Regions from separate parts of the Kocuria sp. NBRC 114282 genome, predicted to be linked through region 1. Evidence: riboswitches for the same ligand, from Rfam matches in the RefSeq annotation. Region 1 holds a riboswitch; the other holds the start of a gene.
What was found. Region 1 has a riboswitch for thiamine pyrophosphate ahead of QSJ40_RS01635 (ECF transporter S component). Riboswitches for the same ligand answer to the same signal wherever they lie in the genome.
Positions count from the first base shown of each region.

Region 2: another riboswitch for thiamine pyrophosphate. It lies ahead of QSJ40_RS11385 (MFS transporter); the one in region 1 lies ahead of QSJ40_RS01635 (ECF transporter S component).

Region 1 covers NZ_BSQO01000001.1:354,523-360,370, reverse strand. The annotation lists gene QSJ40_RS01640 (ATP-binding cassette domain-containing protein) at 1-1,245, opposite strand, end outside; gene QSJ40_RS01635 (ECF transporter S component) at 1,242-1,910, opposite strand; TPP riboswitch at 2,024-2,128, opposite strand; gene QSJ40_RS01630 (DUF4235 domain-containing protein) at 2,274-2,555, opposite strand; gene mnhG (monovalent cation/H(+) antiporter subunit G) at 2,663-3,052, opposite strand; gene QSJ40_RS12755 (MrpF/PhaF family protein) at 3,052-3,438, opposite strand; gene QSJ40_RS01615 (Na+/H+ antiporter subunit E) at 3,435-4,118, opposite strand; gene QSJ40_RS01610 (Na+/H+ antiporter subunit D) at 4,115-5,848, opposite strand, start outside.
Region 2 covers NZ_BSQO01000008.1:45,919-51,766, forward strand. The annotation lists gene QSJ40_RS11380 (APC family permease) at 1-1,525, opposite strand, end outside; gene QSJ40_RS11385 (MFS transporter) at 1,614-2,930, opposite strand; TPP riboswitch at 2,925-3,032, opposite strand; gene QSJ40_RS11390 (heparan-alpha-glucosaminide N-acetyltransferase domain-containing protein) at 3,134-4,291, shown strand; gene QSJ40_RS11395 (acyl-CoA thioesterase) at 4,313-5,329, opposite strand; tRNA gene QSJ40_RS11400 (tRNA-Ser) at 5,402-5,489, opposite strand; gene QSJ40_RS11405 (NAD(P)H-quinone oxidoreductase) at 5,630-5,848, shown strand, end outside.

The DNA.
Region 1 (5,848 bases):
ATGCTCGGGCTCCTGGAAGACCGTGCCGATGCGCTCCACAAGCTCCGGGCCGGACCATACCGAAGGATCGTCCGGCAGCCCTCCGGCGAGGCTGCCGGCAGCGCGCACCGTACCGGCGCTAGGCACGAGCAGACCGGCCAGCGTCAGGGCCAGCGTCGACTTCCCGGCGCCGTTCGGCCCGGTCAGCGCGAGCGCGCTGCCGGCGCGCAGGCGCAGGTCCACCGGCTGCGCCGCCGGGGCGCCGGCCCAGGCCCCGTCGGGCACCGCGTCCCCGCGGCGCACGCGGCGACGGCGGCGGGAGAGCAGGCCCTGCGAGGGCTGCTCGCGCGAGACCTCAAGCTCGTCGGCGCGCAGGAGCAGCTCACCGGGGGCGGGGGCCGGGGCGGCCGCGGCGGCGCGCTGGCCCGGCAGCCAGATGCCGGCGCGGCGCAGCTGCTCGCGCTGGGCCCCCCGGGCGCCGAGGACGTCCTCGGGGCTCCCGTCGGCCAGCACTCCCCGCGGCCCCAGGACCACGACGCGCTCCACCAGATCCGCCCAGACCTCGGTGCGGTGCTCGACCACGATCAGCGTGGCCCCGGTGTCCTCGACCACCGTCTCGACCGCCCTGCGGACGGTGGCCACCCCCTCTGGATCCAGGTTGGCCGTGGGCTCGTCGAGCAGCAGCAGGCGCGGGCGCATGGCGGTGATGCCGGCCAGGCCGAGGCGCTGCTGCTGCCCGCCGGACAGCGCCGAGGTGTCCCGGCTGCGGGAGATCTCCAGCCCCACGGCACGTAGGGCGGCATCGGCCTGGTCCCAGATCTCCTCGGCGGGCACGGCCAGGTTCTCCGGGCCGAACGCGACGTCGTCGCCGGCCCTGGCCAGCAGGATCGAGGACTCCGGATCCTGCTGGAGCAGGCCGGTGACGACGCCGCGCTGGGCTGCGGGCTGTCCGTCCACGAGCAGTTCGCCGCGCGGGCCGCTGCCTCCTGAGGGCGCTGCGCGACCGCCGTCGGGCCCCGGCCCGGGGGCATCGGAGGGGGCATCGTCCTCGGTGTCCGGGAGCACGCCCGCCAGGGCGTGCAGCAGCGTGGACTTGCCCGAGCCGCTGGCGCCCAGCAGCAGCACGCGCTGCCCCGCGGGGATCTCGAGGTCCACCTGCTCGAGGGCTGGGGTCTTCCGACCCTCGGGCTGCCAGCCGAAGCCGCGCGCGAGCACGGCGGCTCCGCCGCGCACGGCCCTGTCGGCTCCGTGCGTGCGAGCGGTCATCGACCGGAGGCCAGGCCCGAGAGCACTCCCGTGGAGCGCAGAGCGCGCGTCAGTGCCCACATGGCAAGACCGGCGATGACCGCCCCGGACACCGTGCCCAGCACGACGTAGACCGCCTGGTGGGCCATCGGCCACTCGTAGTAGTAGATCAGGCACTCGGTCAGCGTCCCGAGCGCTCCGGCGGCAGCGCCCGAGGCCACGGCCACGACCGGGCCGAAGCGGCGGTACCCAGCGGCCAGGAAGACGGCCTCCGCCGCCGCGCCCTGGATGAGACCGGAGAGCACGACCGTCATGCCGAAGTGGGTGCCCAGCAGCCCCTCGAAGCACGCCGCCAGCAGCTCGCAGGCCAGCGCTGCGCCGGGGCGGCGGATGATGAGGGCGGCCAGCGGCCCGGCCATCAGCCATCCGCCGACCAGCAGGCCGCCCGCCGGCGGATAGCCGACCGTGACGGCCTGGGAGAGGGGGTAGACCAGAGCGGACCAGGCCCAGAAGATCACGCCGCAGGCGGCGGCCAGCACTGCGAGGACCACGAGGTCGAGCACGCGCCACCGCAGGCGGGAGCGCGCGCTGCGCTGCGGGGAGCCGACGGTTCCGGAGTCGCGGTCCGAGCGCGTATCGAGGCCGGATCCGGTGCTCATCTGACCGGTGCTGCGATGCTGCGTCATGGTGGTCCTCCTGGGGGCCCGGGGACGCCGCGGCGCCCCTGTCATCAGGAGGGGAGAAGCGCTTCTCGCGCGATGCTGCGTGGGCGGGCGCCCGCAGGAACGCGCGAGAAGCACCTCCGAGATGCTCGACTTCCTTCGCCGGTGCTAGCCGGAGCAGGTTCGAGGGTCTGCGGCGGACCGCACTCTCAGCGCCCTCGGGCGCTCCCCTGTCGTATTCCTGGGATCCTACGCCAAACGCGCAGCAGATGCAGGTCGCCCTCAGCCGGACCCGGAACGGACGAAGGCGCCGGGAGCACACGGCTCCCGGCGCCTTCGCCATCGATCAGCAGGCCGCGCGCAGCGGCCGGCCCGGATTGGTCGAGATCAGGCGCGGCCCTTGGCCTTCTCATGGGCCTTGAGCTCGGCCTTCTCGCGCTGCTCGGCGACCTGGCGGTTGACCAGGGTCCGCACGACCGTGGTCAGCACGCCGCTGACCACCGCGAACAGGACGATGTCGAGCCAGCGGTCCTCACGGGGGTCATCGCCCTTGGACGGGACCTGGCGGCCGGTGACCTTCTTCCACGTGGCGTCGAGGCCCTTGGTGGCGGCCTGCACGCCCAGCACGGACGCGCCGGTGCCGATGAGTCCCATGATCTTGGGGTTCATGTCATCTCCTACCCCGAGTGAGCCACTCGGGAGATCGCGGAACCGGCGCCTCAGCCGGCGCCGGAGGTTCGGTGCTCACCCTAGCGCGCTCGGCGAGCCGTCGCGGATCACGACGGGCGATCCGCGCCGCCCTGCGACTCGGCGGTGTCGGCCTCGTCCAGGGCTGCGGCCAGGTCATCGGCGATCAGCGTCTCATCGAGCACGTGCTTGGTCCGATAGCTCGAGCGCCCCACCATGTGCGCCGAGACCGGCGCCGTGAGCAGCATCAGGGCCCAGCCCAGCAGGGCCAGCGGCAGCAGCGTCCACTCGCGGGAGTGGATCACCACGGCCAGCAGCATGCACAGCAGACCGAGCACCTGCGGCTTGGTGGCCGCGTGCATCCGCGACAGGACGTCCGGCAGCCGGATCAGGCCGAGGCCGGCCGTCAGGGACATGAGGCAGCCCACGAGCAGCAGCACGCCCACGACGATGTCGAGCACGAGGTCCATGGGATCCATCAGCGGTGTCCCTCCTTCTCGGACGGGGCGGGCTTCTGCATCGGGGCGGGCCGGTGATCCTGCTCGGCCCGCTCGCCCTCGACCGGCTCCTTGGTGGCGCCCTCATCGGTCTGGCCCGTCTTCCGGGGCCGCGTGGGCTGGACGAACCGCGCCACGGACACCGAGCCGATGAAGCCCAGCAGCGAGACGGTCACGATGACCATCATGTAGTCGGAGTGATCGCTCCAGACCATCTCCAGGGCGATCGCGGCGACCACCACGGAGAGCAGGACGTCGCTGGAGAGCACGCGGTCCAGCAGCGAGGGTCCCTTCACCAGTCGGTACAGCACGCCGGCGGCCCCACCGGCGAGCATCACGAGGCACACGGCCATGACGAAGGTGCTCATCGGCTCTGCTCCTCATCCCGTCGTTCGGCCTTCGATCTGTGGGCGTAGCCCGCCCAGCTGCGCAGCACGGCCCGAGGGCTGAGTCCACGGCCCTTCTGGGCGTCCTCGCGCCGCAGCGCGGCGTAGTCCTCCGGAGAGCCCATCATGCGGATCCAGGCAGCCTCGGTGTTGCGCACGGACTCCCGGAAGTGCTCGATGTCCTCGTCGTCGTGCACGTCCAGGACGTGGAAGTAGAGGATCGCGTTCGGACGATCCACCTCCAGCAGCACCGAGCCCGGGATCAGTCCCGTGGTGCTTCCGGTCGCGGTCATGATCAGATCGGAGTGCGAGCGCATCTGCACGGCGGTCACCGACGAGGAGGCCCTGGGCCCATGGGCGATCACGGTCCACATGACCTCGAAGCTGGCGCGGATGACCTGCCACAGGAAGGTGACGAACAGGGTCACGGCGTGCAGCACGTTGAAGCGGCTGGACAGCTGCACGGGCGGCAGTGCCAGCGCCCGGGTGACCAGCAGGGACAGCACCAGGCCCACCAGGAGGTTCTTGGCCGTCAGCTCGCCCCACAGCACGGCCCATACGAGCATGAGCCACAGGATCAGGGGGATCTCCACGGCCCAGCGGTGCTCGCGCCGCCGCGGCCGGGCGGATGCGGACCCGCGGGATGTCGCTGTCGAGCTCACTGATCTGCCTCCTCGGACTGCTCGGCGCCCTGCCGCTGCGCGTCGGCCTCGGCCGAGGGCCGCGAATCCGTGCCGTCGTAGACCTCGCGCTGGATGCCGGCGCCGCTGTCCTCGCCCACGTCCTCCCCGTACTGCTCGCCCTCCGGCACGCTCGGTGCGGCAGGGTCATCGGAGCTCGGGTCCTCGCCGTCGTCCACGACGCCGCGCGGTCCCGATTCGTCGCCGAAGACCGCCTCGACGTAGCGCTCGGGGTGCATGAGGTTCTCCGCGGCGTTGTCGGCCACCGAGAACAGCGGTCCCGCGAAGACCGTGAGGGCGACCCCGACCGCCACGAGCATCCCGGTGGGCATCACCATGGAGAACGGCATGAGCTGCACGTTGCTGCGACCGGCCCACCGGCCGCCGCCCTCGGCCTCCATGGACACCGAGGCGGCGCTGCGGGGCCCGTGCTCCCGTGCCTCGTCCCGGGAGACCAGCAGGACCGGATCCGGGTAGTCGGCGTCGTCGGGGGCGCGCAGGAACGCCTTGTTCCAGATGCGCATCAGGGCCATCAGCGTCAGCAGCGAGGTGAGCACGGAGCCGGCGATCACGACCCAGATGGCCCAGCCGCCCTGGTCGGTGCCCGCCTGGATCAGGCCCACCTTCCCCAGGAAGCCGGAGAACGGCGGGATGCCGCCCAGGTTCAGCGCGGGGATCATGAACAGCAGGGCCAGCAGCGGCGACAGCCCGACCAGACCGCCCAGGCGGTCCGTGTTGGTCGACCCGCCCCGGCGCTCGATCAGACCGGCCACCAGGAAGAGGCTGGTCTGGATGATGATGTGGTGGACCACGTAGTAGACAACTGCCGCCATGGCGGTCTGCGTGCCGACCGCGATGCCGAAGATCATGTAGCCGATGTGGCTGACCAGCGTGAAGGACAGCAGACGCTTGATGTCGATCTGGGCCAGCGCTCCCAGGATGCCCACGACCATCGTGAGCAGCGAGACCCACAGCAGCAGCTGATCCGCCCCGTCCCCCGGGAACAGCAGCGTCTCGGTGCGGATGATCGCGTAGACGCCCACCTTGGTGAGCAGGCCCGCGAACACGGCCGTGACGGGTGCCGAGGCCGTGGGGTAGGAGTCGGGCAGCCAGAACGACAGCGGGAAGACCGCGGCCTTGATGCCGAAGGCGACCAGCAGCATCAGGTGCAGCTGCATCTGCGTGCCCACCGGCAGATCGCCGAGCTTCACGGCCAGATCCGCCATGTTCACGGTGCCGGTGGCCGCGTAGATCATCGCGATGGCGATCAGGAACAGGACCGAGGAGATCACGGAGACGACCACGTAGGTCACGCCGGCCCGGATGCGCTGGGCCGTGCCGCCCATGGTCATCAGGACGTAGGAGGCCATCAGCAGGATCTCGAAGCCCACGTACAGGTTGAAGAGATCACCCGCAAGGAACGCGTTCGAGACGCCCGCGACCAGGATCAGGAAGGTGGGGTAGAAGATCGAGATGGGGCCGTCGTCGTCGCCGTCGGCGATGCCCTGCCCGGTCGCGAACAGCAGCACCGCCAGCGAGACCAGGGTCGAGACCACGAGCATGATGGCCGAGAGCTGGTCCACGACCAGCACGATGCCGAACGGGGCCTGCCACCCGGCGATGTTGATCGAGGTGGGGGCCGACTCCCATGCCGTGGCCAGCACGAGGCACTCGGCCAGCAGCGTCAGCGACAGCGACACGATCGCCACGAA
Region 2 (5,848 bases), on a different contig from region 1:
GCTGGGTGCGCGGCCGGTGCGCGATCAGCCGCACCGTGCGGCCGCGGCAGCTGCGCAGCCAGTCCTGGGAGGTCTCGTCGAAATCGATGCTGCGGATCCGCAGCTCCGAGGCCCGCCAGACCCGCGAGGCGAACGACGCCGCCAGCAGGGCCGCGATGAACACGAGGGCCACGTGGAGGCCATCGGGGCGGCTGATCATGTTGTCGGCGGTCGTGTAGGCGATCACCACGGTGATCGCCGCGAATCCCACGGCGGCGCGTCGGTGCCCCCGCTTTCCGGCCGACAGGGTCGAGGCGAAGGAGGCCGAGAGCATCAGTACCAGCACCCCGGTCGCGTAGGCCCCGCCCTGCGCATCCACGTCGGCGCGGAAGACCGCCGTGACGACCAGGGCGGCAGCCAGGATCGTGAGCACCAGCGGCCGCGGAGCGCGGGTCCACTCGGGCGCCATGCCGTAGCGCGGCAGGTAGCGCGGGATGAGGTTGAGCAGACCGGCCATCGCCGAGGCGCCCGCGAACCACAGGATCAGCACCGTCGACAGGTCGTAGACCGACCCGAAGGTCTCGCCCAGCAGGCTGTGCGCCAGGTAGGCCAGGGCCCGCCCGTTGGCAGCGCCGCCGGGCTCGAAGTCCCCGGCCGGGATCAGGATCGTGCACACCAGCGACGAGGTCAGCAGGAACCCGGCCATGATCAGCGCAGCGGTCGTGAGCAGTCGTCGGGTGCCCTCCACGCGGCCCCGCAAGCCCCGCGAGGTGCGCACCAGAGGCATCACGGAGACCCCGGTCTCGAAGCCGGACAGGCCCAGCGCCAGCTTGGGGAACACCAGTGCAGCCACGGCGACCGCCGCCCAGGGCGAGGAGTGCTGGCTCAGCGCCGCATGCCACCACTGCGCGAATCCGATCTCCTGCGAGCGGGCGATCTGCCACCAGCCCACCGCCAGCACCACGGCGTTGAGGCTCAGATACACGGGGACCAGGACGACGGCCACGCTGATGGCCTCCGAGAACCCGGCCATGAACACCGCGCCCAGCAGCAGGAGCAGCCCGACGGTCACCCAGAACTGCCAGTGATGCGCCTCGGCTGGCACGTGCGGATTCTCGACGATGTGCACGGCGGCATCGGCCGAGGACAGGGTCATGGTGATGACGAAGTCCGTGATCGCGAAGCCGAGCAGGCACAGGACCAGCACCTTGCCGCTCCAGCGCGGCAGCAGCGTCTCGAGCATCCGGATGGAGCCGGCGCCGTGCGGGGAGGCCACCGCCACCCACCGGTAGACCGGCAGCGCGCCGAAGAGTGTGACGGCCACCAGCACCAGGGTGGCCAGCGGGGAGATCAGCCCGGCGGCCAGGATCGCGATGCCGGGCTGATAGCCCAGGGTGGAGAAGTAGTCCACGCCGGACAGGCACATGACCTTCCACCAGGGATGGGTCTTCTCGTCGCGATCGGGTCGGCGATGCGGGGCGCCGTAGGAGGCGGAGGGGGATCCTGCCAGCAGCCAGGCGGCGGCGCGGGAGGGCGGTGCGATCATGGCGTACATGATGCGCCTGTCCCGCTCAAGGCCCCGCCGCCGAGGGCCTCAGGCGGCTGGCAGTTGCCTGTGAGCCGCGATCTGCCGATCAGTCGGGCAGCGGACCCGACCGATCTGGCTCGGGGCCGAGCAGCCCGCCGAGGGCCACCAGGAGCCCGCCCACCGCGAGCACCGCGGCGATCGCCGCGTGCGGCCCGAGCAGCTGCTGCAGCGGCGGCAGGTAGTAGGGGTAGAGAGCGGGCAGCACGATCGAGATGCTGTAGGCCACCCCGTATCCGCTGGCCCGGATCTCGTCGGGGAAGCGCTCCGTCAGATAGGCGCCCACCGGCCCGTAGCCGGTCACCGTCGTGACCTGCAGCGCGGCTGCCAGCAGCAGCACCGTGCCGATGCCGGCTCCGAGGGCCCCGGACAGCAGCGCCAGGAGGATGACGGGGGAGACCGCTGCGCAGAGCAGCCCGAAGCCCACGAAGAACCGGCGCCGCCCGATCCGACTGGACAGCGCACCCGCCCCGGCCATGGCCAGCGCGGACACGGCCGTCGCGCCCAGCATGACGAGGGAGACGGTCTGCGGCTCGAGCTGCGGCATGCGCGAGAGCTGGGCGGTCAGGGTGGGCACTGCCATGTAGGTGAGCAGCCACAGCCCGGTCATCAGCACGAGGACCTGCCGCAGCGACCGGCGGCTGCTGCCCCTGACGAGCTGCGCCAGCGGGTGCGCCGAACGGGCCGGGCGCCGGCGCTGCGGAGCCTCCTCGACCATGAGGCGGTAGTAGATCAGCATGGCAGCGGCCAGGGCGGCGCCGAGCAGGAACGGCAGCCGCCAGCCCCAGGCGGCGTACTCGCTGTCGTCCAGCAGCAGCAGGAGGAGGAAGGTGACGGCGGCGATGCTGGCGTTGGCCAGCGGCGACATCGCCATGATCATCCCGCTGAGACGACCGCGTGAGCGCGGGCGCGCCCACTCCATGGCCAGCGGGATCGCCGAGGTGTACTCCCCGCCCAGGAAGATCCCGCCCAGGAGGCGCAGCGCCAGCACCGCCAGGAACGTGCCCGCGCCGAGCACCTCGTGCCCGGGGACCAGCGCGATCAGCAGGGTCGTGAGGCAGATGCCGGCGAGGGCGACCTGGGTGATGAGCACCCGGCCCGCGCGGTCGGCGATCGGGCCGAAGATCATGGCCCCGAGCGGGCGGCCCAGCAGGGTGGCCACGAAGATCAGGCCGGCATTGCGCACGATGTCGTGATCGCCGAACAGCTGCGCCGACACCGGAGCCAGGGCGATCACGGGCAGGAAGATGTCGAACTGGTCGACGTAGTTGCCCATGATCCCGCCGCGGATCGCGCGGCGGGTCGGTGCGGGAGGGCGCCCGTCGGAGGATGCGGTCGCGGGGGCGGACAGGGGTGCAGAAGGCATCGAGCTCTCACTTCCTTCGCCGGTATGAACCGGAGCAGGTTCGACGGTCGAAGCCGCGTCAGCTTCCTCTCAGCCCGTGCCCGGGCTCCCGTGTGGGGTCATTCAGCGGTGCAGGTCCCACGACCTGCGCGCCGCACCGTCGATCCTAGCGGTGCGACGGGCTCGCGTGGCCGAGGCCCGAGCATGTGAGGCACAGTGAGGGCGTGCCCCTCATCGCTTCCGAGCCCTCGAGCCCCCCGACGCGCCCGGACCCGGGGGCCCGCATGCTCGGCATCGATCTGGCGCGGGCCGTCGCCCTGCTCGGGATGATGGCCACCCACACGATGGACCTGGTGGATGCGGCCGGTGATCCGCAGCCCGTCGGGCTGATCGCGGGCAAGGCGGCAGCCCTGTTCGCGGTGCTGGCCGGGTTCTCCGTCGAGCTGTCCACGCGGCGCTATGGGTGCTGGCGCGAGGCGGCTGCCTCACTGGCGGTGCGCGGCGTGCTGATCGCGATCCTCGGACTCGTGCTGGGATCGCTGTCGAGCTCGATCGCGGTGGTCCTGGTGAACTACGGGGTGCTGTTCCTGCTCGCCCCGCTGGTCCTGCGTCTTCCGGCCCGATGGCTGGCGGCCACGACCGTGCTCTGGCTGGTCGCCTCCCCGGTGGCCTCCCACCTGATCCGCGACGGGCTCGGCCTCCAGCGCGCCGTCGAAGCGCCCGAGCTCTCCCACCTGGCTCAGCCGGGGGAGCTGGCCCTCGGAGTCCTGCTCACCGGCTACTACCCGGTGCTGCAGTGGATGGGCTACCTCCTCGTGGGGCTGCTCCTGGCCCGGCTCGACTGGCGCAGCGCCGCCACGGCCGCCTGGGCCGGGGCCGTCGGCGCCCTGCTGGCCGCTGCGGCCTGGGTGAGCTCGCAGCTGCTGCTGTCCGCAGGCGGGCACGAGGCCCTCGAGCGCGCCGGCTCCGGTCTGTCGCCGCTGGCCTGGGGCTCGCCGTATGCCGCGCAGACCATCGGCAGCCACGGGAGCACGCCCACGACCACATGGTGGTGGCTGGTCACGGTCGGTCCGCACTCGTCGACGACCTTCGACCTGGTCTTCACCTCGGGCATCGCGGCGGCGGTCATCGCCGTGTGCGTCCTGATCTGCCTGGCGATAGGGGAGCGCACCCGCCTGCTGATGCCCGTGCTCGCGGCCGGCTCCATGCCGCTGAGCATGTACACGCTGCACGTGATCCTGTCCGAGCTCACCGACCTGTACGTGCTGCATGTGCTCCTGCTGCTGGGGCTCGCCGCGCTGTGGCGGGCCGGCGGGGAAGGCCCCGGCCCGCTCGAGAGCTTGGTCTCCGGGACCGTGCGGCTGGTCGTGCCGCGGCGCTGAGCCTCCCGGCGCCGCGTGGCCTCAGGCGGACGTCGTCGACTCGCCGGACTCCTCCAGCAGGTGATTCGGCAGCCGATTGCCCTGGGCGCGGCTGCGGATCTCGAGCAGCGTGCGTGCGTGCTGCCACAGCCGCTTATCCGCCTCGGTCACCGGCTCCCAGGCGGGGACGGGCACGGAGGTGCCCTCCTCGTCGCGGGCCACCATGACTGTCAGGCAATTGGTGGTGACCTCCAGCTCGCGGGACTTCGGATCCCCGGAGCGGACCTCCACGGCGATGTGCATGCCCTTCGTCCCGGTGTAGATCAGGCGGGCGTCGACCTCGACCAGATCCCCGATGTGCAGGGGGCGCATGAAGCGGATGCCGCCGGAGAACACGGCCACGGTGTCCCGGCCGCAGTAGCGGGTCGCACAGAGATATGCGGCCTCGTCGATCCATTCCATGACGATGCCGCCGTGGACCTTGCCGCCCCAGTTCACATCGGTGGGGGCGGCCAGGAAGCGCAGGACCTCGCGCTCGCCGGTGCCCTCCGCGCTGAAGTCCTGGCGGGCGATCTCGGCGGTGATCTCCTCGCGGATCGGGATGCGTGAGAGCGCGTAGTCACGGGCCAGCTCCTGCTCCAGGCCCCGCGGCTCGAAGCTCGGCACGGGCGTGGACTTCCCGCTGCCGTCGACGGCCACGAAGATCGTCAGGCACCGGGCCCGCTGCTCGAGCTCGCCCGTCTTGGGATCGCCCGAGCGCACCACGGTGTTGATGTGCATGGAGGACCGGCCCGTGGTCAGCACCGTGCCGGTCACCTCGACCATCTCGCCGACCTGCACGGGGTACTCGAAGTGGATGTTGCCCACGTAGGCGGTCACGCAGTAGGAGCCCGACCAGGCGGCGGCCGCGGCGAAGGCGGCCTTGTCCACCCACTCCAGGACCCGGCCGGCGTCGACGGTCCCGGAATGCCCCTCATCGGTGGGCGCTGCCAGGAACCGCAGCGTCACCTCGTGGCGTCGGGAGCGGCTGTCGGCGGGGGCGGGCGGCGTCTGGTCCATGGCGATGAAACTACCGCAGGTGATGCGGCGAGAGCCCCGACCGCGGGGGTCGGGGCTCTCAGCTGCTCTGCGCGGAAGGTAAGGGATTCGAACCCTTGGTGCAGGGTCGCTGCACAACGGTTTTCAAGACCGTCTCCTTCGGCCGCTCGGACAACCTTCCCGTGACGGGTCGGCATGCACCGCCCGCACATCGGCTCATTCTTCCACTGGCATGCGCTGGGAGCCGAATCGACGCGGCGGGCGTCTGCCCGCCTCCGTAGCCTGGGCACGACACACCCCGACGATCGCAGGAGGCCCACCATGCGCGCAGTCGCCGAAGCCGACCACGGAGGACCCGAGGTCCTGACCGTGACCGATCAACCCGTCCCCGAGCTCACCGCCGACGGGATCCGAATCCGCGTCGAGCATGCCGGGATCAACCGCGCCGACGTCCTCCAGAGAACCGGTCATTACAAGGTTCCCGACGGCGGCTCCGCGATCTACGGACTCGAGATCTCCGGCCGCGTGCTCGAAGTCGGC